DNA from 3 places in the Arthrobacter sp. UC242_113 genome. Region 2 is predicted to be linked to each of the others. Evidence: riboswitches for the same ligand, from Rfam matches in the RefSeq annotation. Region 2 holds a riboswitch; each other region holds the start of a gene.
What was found. Region 2 has a riboswitch for cyclic di-AMP ahead of ACHMXB_RS00265 (C40 family peptidase). Riboswitches for the same ligand answer to the same signal wherever they lie in the genome.
Positions count from the first base shown of each region.

Region 1: another riboswitch for cyclic di-AMP. It lies ahead of ACHMXB_RS16810 (LysM peptidoglycan-binding domain-containing protein); the one in region 2 lies ahead of ACHMXB_RS00265 (C40 family peptidase).
Region 3: another riboswitch for cyclic di-AMP. It lies ahead of ACHMXB_RS18270 (NlpC/P60 family protein); the one in region 2 lies ahead of ACHMXB_RS00265 (C40 family peptidase).

Region 1 covers NZ_CP171968.1:3,691,024-3,693,217, reverse strand. Annotated here, with positions in the region: gene ACHMXB_RS16815 (NAD(P)(+) transhydrogenase (Re/Si-specific) subunit beta) at 1-887, shown strand, start outside; cyclic di-AMP (ydaO/yuaA leader) riboswitch at 1,037-1,205, shown strand; gene ACHMXB_RS16810 (LysM peptidoglycan-binding domain-containing protein) at 1,212-2,194, shown strand, end outside.
Region 2 covers NZ_CP171968.1:59,642-61,835, forward strand. Annotated here, with positions in the region: gene ACHMXB_RS00260 (M23 family metallopeptidase) at 1-734, shown strand, start outside; cyclic di-AMP (ydaO/yuaA leader) riboswitch at 857-1,041, shown strand; gene ACHMXB_RS00265 (C40 family peptidase) at 1,202-1,804, shown strand; gene ACHMXB_RS00270 (NlpC/P60 family protein) at 1,907-2,194, shown strand, end outside.
Region 3 covers NZ_CP171968.1:4,014,132-4,016,325, reverse strand. Annotated here, with positions in the region: gene ACHMXB_RS18275 (SulP family inorganic anion transporter) at 1-884, shown strand, start outside; cyclic di-AMP (ydaO/yuaA leader) riboswitch at 1,029-1,231, shown strand; gene ACHMXB_RS18270 (NlpC/P60 family protein) at 1,235-1,987, shown strand.

The sequences.
Region 1 (2,194 bases), 1.0 Mb from region 2:
TGCTGCTCGCAGCGGTAGGCGCGGCTGCCGCCGTCGTGCTCGGCGGTTCGTTGGTCCTGGCCCTCCTGCTCTTGCTGCTGGGCCTGGTGGCAGGCGTGCTGCTGGTGCTGCCGGTGGGCGGCGCCGACGTGCCGATCGTCATCTCGCTGCTCAACGCCTTCACCGGCCTGGCGGTTGCGGCGTCCGGCCTGGTGCTGGGCAACGTGCTCCTGGTGGTGGCCGGCACGCTGGTGGGGGCGTCCGGCACCATCCTGACCCGGGCGATGGCCGCGGCCATGGGCCGCAGCGTGGCCGGCATTCTGTTCGGCGCGTTCCGGGGAGGTTCGACGGCGGGATCCACCGCCGTGAGCGACCGTCCGGTCCGCTCGTCGAGCCCGGAGGACGTGGCCGTGCTGCTGGGCTACGCGCAGCGCGTGATCATCGTCCCCGGCTACGGGCTGGCCGTGGCGCAGGGACAGCACACCGCCGCGGAGCTGGCGCAGGCCCTGGAATCCCGGGGTACCCGCGTGGACTTCGCCATCCACCCGGTGGCGGGACGCATGCCCGGGCACATGAACGTGCTCCTCGCCGAGGCAAATGTGCCCTACGAATCGCTCAAGGAAATGGGCGAGATCAACTCCGAGTTCCGCACCGCCGACGTCGCGCTGGTGGTGGGCGCGAACGACGTCGTGAACCCCGCCGCCAAGACCACCGCCGGCTCGCCGATCTATGGGATGCCGATCCTAGAGGTGGCGGACGCACGGCAGGTGGTGTTCCTCAAGCGCTCCATGCGCCCCGGGTTCGCGGGGATCGAGAACGACCTCATGTTCGAGCCGCAGACCACGCTGCTGTTCGGCGACGCCAAGGAGTCCCTGACGAAGGTGCTGGGCGCTGTGAAGGCCCTGTAGGCTGCAGCATCCGGGGCCCGTCCGCACCCTCTCCGACACGCCCTCGTTACTGAAATGTGACTTTGGGTGCCCAAGTGCGATAGCCTCGGCCGGTGCCCTGGTTCCGCTCGGGGCATTCCCGGGCAGAATGCCGAGCCCTGCCGCTGACCGGGATCCGTTCGCTATGACCAACAGGCAGGGACGGGGGAACCACCTTTGTACCGGCCTTGCGCGCCAAGGCCTAGGGGTTAAGTCCAGACGCTCCGCCTAGCGGCGGGCAGGACCGGGTGACTCCCATCCGAACCCGACAGCTCACCCCGCAGGCATGGGAGAGGCACATCAACCATGTCACGTAAGTTCACACCCGCGCGCCACCGCGCCACCCCGACCACGTCCATCGCTTTGCAGGGCCTGCAGTATTCCCTCAAGTCCAACGCCGCCTCGGTTGCCAAGCCGGCGGCTGCCGCCGCCGTCGCTTCCGGACTCCTCTTCGGCGCCGGAGCACCCGCACACGCAGGTGCCTACGCGCCGGAGACGCCTGACGCTGCTGCTGCAGTCCAGTCCGCCGCTGGCCAGGCGCTGGCAGCACCCGCCCAGGCAGTCCCCGCTCCGGTGCAGGCCGCCCCGGCAGTTCCCGCGCCGGCAAGCGGTGGATCTGCTGTTGCCGGCGCGTCGCACACTGTTGTGTCCGGCGACACCCTTGGTGCCATTGCAGCACGCCATGGTGTCGGCCTCGATGCACTCCTCGCAGAGAACGGCCTGTCCCTGGCGTCTGTCATTTACCCCGGCGACCAGATCCTCATCCCGGGACCTGGTGCAGTTGCAGCTCCCGCAGTGCCTGCGGCTCCGGCCGTGCCTGCGGTTCCTGCCGTGCCTGCGGTTCCTGCCGTGCCTGCGGTTCCTGCCGCTCCGGCAGTTCCCGCGGCTCCGGCCCCGGCAGCCCCGGCGTCCTCCGGCATGGGAATCTACAACGCCTCCGCCTCGATTACACCGGCGGCCGCAACCCCGTCAGCCAGTGGGGTGGGTGGAGCCATTGTGGCCTCTGCCCGGGCACAGCTCGGCGCCACCCAGGACTGCACCATCCTGGTGGAACAGGCACTGCGCTCCGTCGGCAAGTCCGTCGGAGACCTCGCGCCCACGCAGTTCTACCAGTACGGCACTCCGGTTTCCGCCCCGCAGCCCGGCGACCTGATGATCAGCGCCGGACACGTCGGCGTCTACATCGGCGGCGGCCAGGCCATCAGCAGCGGCATGAATGGCGTCAACGAAACCATCGTGCACCCGGCCTCCTGGCTCACCGGCTCCACCTACGTGCGGGTGAATGTCTA
Region 2 (2,194 bases):
CCCAGCGCGAAGCGCGCCGCCGCCGTCGGGGTCCGTTCCGGCAGGTTACGGATTTCGCTTCGGCCAGTGGTGTGGGGCAAAAAGCTGGAGTGGCCCTTGCTGCCACCGGCCTGCTGCTGACTGTTACTGTCCCCGCCACGAGCCCCGTCCTGGCTGCCGGAGAGCAGCAGGGAGCGGCATCCGCGTCCGCCGCCGCACCGGCCCAGCCGAAGGTCTCGGCGGAAGCGGCAGCAAAGATCGACTTCAGCCGCACGTCCGTCTCCACCACCGGAGACCCGGACGGAAAGCTTAAGCAGCTCCTGAGTGCCCAGTCTGCCGGCAGCATCAGCCGTGCGGCCTCTGTGGGCACCCTGGGCGGGCCGCTGACCACGCTGGTCAAGTCCTCGCCGTTTGGTTACCGGGTCAGCCCGATCACCGGCGGCGCCGGAGAGTTCCACCGCGGCCAGGACTTCGCCGCCCAGTGCGGCACTCAGGTGCTTGCTGCGGCCAGCGGCAAGGTCACGTTCTCAGGGTGGCATCCGTACGGGGGAGGCAACCGCGTGGTCATCGACCACGGCAACGGCTTGGAGACCACGTACAACCACCTGTCGTCCTCCAGCGTCGAGGTTGGCCAAAAGGTCACCCGCGGTGAGGCGATTGCCCTGAGCGGGACCACCGGCGCCTCCACCGGCTGCCACCTCCACTTCGAGGTGATGGTCAACGGGGAAGTCGTTGATCCCACCCTCTGGCTCTAAGCCAAACCGAGTGAGCACTCTCATTCCTGTGACATGCCGTGACCTGAATGTGACATTCGCTCGGAACTGCTGTACCGTCTAAACCGCGTCAACTTTTCCGAAGTTGACGCTCTTGAGTGGATTGCCTAGCTCTGCCACCGCTCAAGGTCCGTTCGCATTACATCGTCTGGCAGGGGCGGGGGAACCAATTTTGGTCTTCGCAAGAAGGCCTTGGGGTTAAGTCGCAAAGCTTCCCAGGAAGCCGAGCGGCCGGGTGCACTCCCATCCGAATCCGACAGCTCACCTCGCAGGCATTGGGAGAGGCTACCTTCGTGTCTTCACGCCACAATGCCGCGCGCCACCGCGCGCAAACGGTTCGTATGAACCCATTGGACTCCGTGTCCAAGGCGGTTAGCGCCAATGCCGGCACAGTAGGTCGCCAGGCAGCTGTTATCGCAGCCGCTTCAGGTCTCATCCTGAGCGTTGGCATGCCTGCCAACGCAGCCGACGCCAACATTGGTGTTTCCGCCTCCTCGGAGACCGGATCCCAGGCCGCGCAGCTTGCTGTGACCGCCGCGCCCACCGCCACTGTCTCCTTCGAGCGTCCTGCCGTCACCACCGTGGCAGCCCCGGTCGTCGAAACTATTGCTCCGCAGGCGAGCGATGAGGGCCAGGCGGGCGACGTAGGCCAGGCCACCGACGAGAGCACCGGTGCGGCCCAGGCCGTCACCGCCAAGTCCACCGATGGTGCGGCATCCGCCGCGGCGTCCGGACTGGCTGCAATCGCGTACACCGGCATCGGCAACCCCTACGTCTGGGGCGGCACCACCCCCAGCGGCTGGGACTGCTCCGGCTTCACCCAGTGGGTTTACGCTCAGGCAGGCATCAGCATTCCTCGCGTCAACGCATGGAACGCCATGAAGCCCACCTCCACGCCTGCTCCCGGCGACCTGGTCATGCAGAACGGCGGCGCCCACGTGGGCATCTACGTTGGCAACGGCATGATGATCAGCGCGCTGAACCCCTCGGACGGCACTCTGCTGCACGCGGTGTCCGCAACGGGCACGTCCGCTTTTTACACCCTTCGCTAAAAATCCGATTCGAGGCGGGCCGGCTTACCCCCAAGATGCCGGCGCGTCGATAACCCACGTCCTGCTACCGCGGTCCGTGGAACACGAAAGAGAGACATTTTCATGACTACACGTGCGACCATTGCACGGCACCGCGCCGAGGTCACCAAGACCAGCTCGCTGGCTGTCATTGCCAAGGCCGTCGGCGACAACGCCGGTGGCATGGGCCGCCAGGCCGCAGTTATCGCTGCTGCTTCCGGTCTTGTCCTGACCAGCGGCATCGCGGCCAACGCTGCTGAGACCAACGTTCAGCGCGAATCCGTTCCGGCTTCCACGCTGGAAGTCCAGTCTGTTGCGCCGGCCACCATCTCTGCTGCATCCAGCATCGCGATCTCCTACGAGAAGCCGGTG
Region 3 (2,194 bases), 670 kb from region 2:
TGCCCACGCTGTTCATCCCGCAGGTGCCTCTGACGTGGGAAACCTTCCAGACCATCGCCCCGTTCTCGCTGTCCATGGCGCTCGTGGGGCTGCTGGAATCCCTGATGACTTCCAAGCTCGTGGACGACATCACCGATACGCGGTCCAACAAGACCCGCGAATCCTGGGGCCAGGGCGTGGCCAACATCATCACCGGGTTCCTGGGCGGCATGGGCGGCTGCGCTGTGATCGGGCAGACCATGATCAATGTCAAGGGCTCCGGCGCGCGGAGCCGGGTGTCCACGTTCCTCGCCGGCGTCTTCCTGCTGGTGCTGGTAGTCACCCTGGGCGACATCGTGGGCCTCATCCCCATGGCCGCCCTCGTGGCGGTGATGATCTTCATCTCGGCCATCACCTTCGAATGGCACTCAGTGGCGCCCGCCACCCTGAAGCGGATGCCCAAGTCGGAAACCGCCGTCATGCTGATCACCGTGGGCACGGTGGTGGTCACCCACAATCTGGCAATCGGCGTCGGCGTCGGGGTTCTGGCGGCGATGGCGATGTTCGCCCGCCGGGTGGCCCATTTTGCCACCGTGGAGCGGACGGAAGTGGAGCTCAACGGCCGGACTGCAGCCACCTACACGGTGGACGGCGAGCTGTTCTTCGCCTCCTCCAACGACCTCTACACGCAGTTCAACTACGCCGGCGACGCCGAGCCTGACATCGACAAGGTGGTGATCGATCTGCACGCCTCGCACCTGTGGGATGCCTCCACCATCGCCGTGCTGGACGCGGTCACGGAGAAGTACCGCAGGCACGGCCGTGAGGTGGAACTGATCGGCCTCAACTCAGCCAGCACCCAGATGCGCGAACGTCTGGCCGGGAAGCTCAACGCCGCAGAGTGAGCATTATCACTTCATGACTCCCACGCCCCCTACCTGACGCGGATCAGCATGGCAGGAAACGACACGGTCCCGTTACCTTAATGTGACATTCGGAAAAGCCTCCCGTACGGTGGAAAACGTGCCTTCTTCACCGACGAGGCACTCCCGCGCTGATTGCCTAACTCTGCCGCAGCCCGAGGAACCATTCGAAGACCCATGTCCGGCAGAGACGGGGAAACCACTTTTCGGCCCGCTTGAAGCGGGCCTTGGGGGTGAAGCCGCACAGTTCCTGACCACGCTCAGGACCGCGGCCGGGTGCCTCCCATCCGAATCCGACAGCTCACCTCGCAGGCATCGGGAGAGGCTTCTTCATGTCGTTCCGCTTTATTTCTGGCCGCCGTGCTGCGGTCATCCTTGCAGCATCCGGCCTGGCCTTCACCGGCAGCGTCGCAGCCAATGCCGCCAACGCTCCGGCCCCGCAGGCCAAGGCTCCCGCCGGCGCCCCCGCGACGGCCGGACAGGTCCAGGCTCCCCTGAGCGCCGCCTCCAGCGTCAAGATCGCTTTTGAGCGCCCCGCGGTCAAGTCCACCCCCGCTCCGGTGGTGGCAGCGCCTGTCGTCGAACAGCCGGCCGTGAAGAAAGCTGCGGCCCCTGCCGCCGCCCCCGTCACTGCCGCCCCGGCTGCTGCGCCCGCCAAGGCTGCAGCCGCGCCGGCCGCAGCCGCCGCACCCGCGCCCGCGCCCGCACCGAAGGTCACCGTTAAGGCTGCGGCTCCCGCGCCGAAGGCCCCCGCCAAGGCCGCCGCAGGCGTCAACGCCACCATGCTGGCGTCCGCCTACGCCCAGATCGGCATCACGCAGGACTGCACCGCCATGGTGGAGAAGGCCCTCGGTGCCGCCGGCATCCATGTGGGTGACCTCGCGCCGATGCAGTTCCTGGGCCACGGCAGGGTTGTCTCCACCCCGCAGCCCGGCGACATGATTGTGCAGTCCGGCCACGTGGCGATCTACGCCGGCGGCGGCAAGGTCATCAGCGGTGGCATGAACGGCATCAACGCCACCATGGCCCACCCGCTGTCCTGGCTCACGGCCACCGGTCCCGTCACGTTCGTGCGCGCGGCCTAGCAGAGCTGAAAAACCGCCGTGTTCCGCTGCCTTGGGGGCGGCGGAACACGGCCCCCCAAGGTGCTCCCACCTTTCTACAAGGAGTAGGGAACACACTGGCTACGCCTGATGAAGACCGCAGACTCCGGCTGCGAGTCAGGATCTCCGGGTCCGGATTGTCCCCCATGCATTCCGGATCCGGTGCCTGCTTTAAGATCCGGCGCCTGC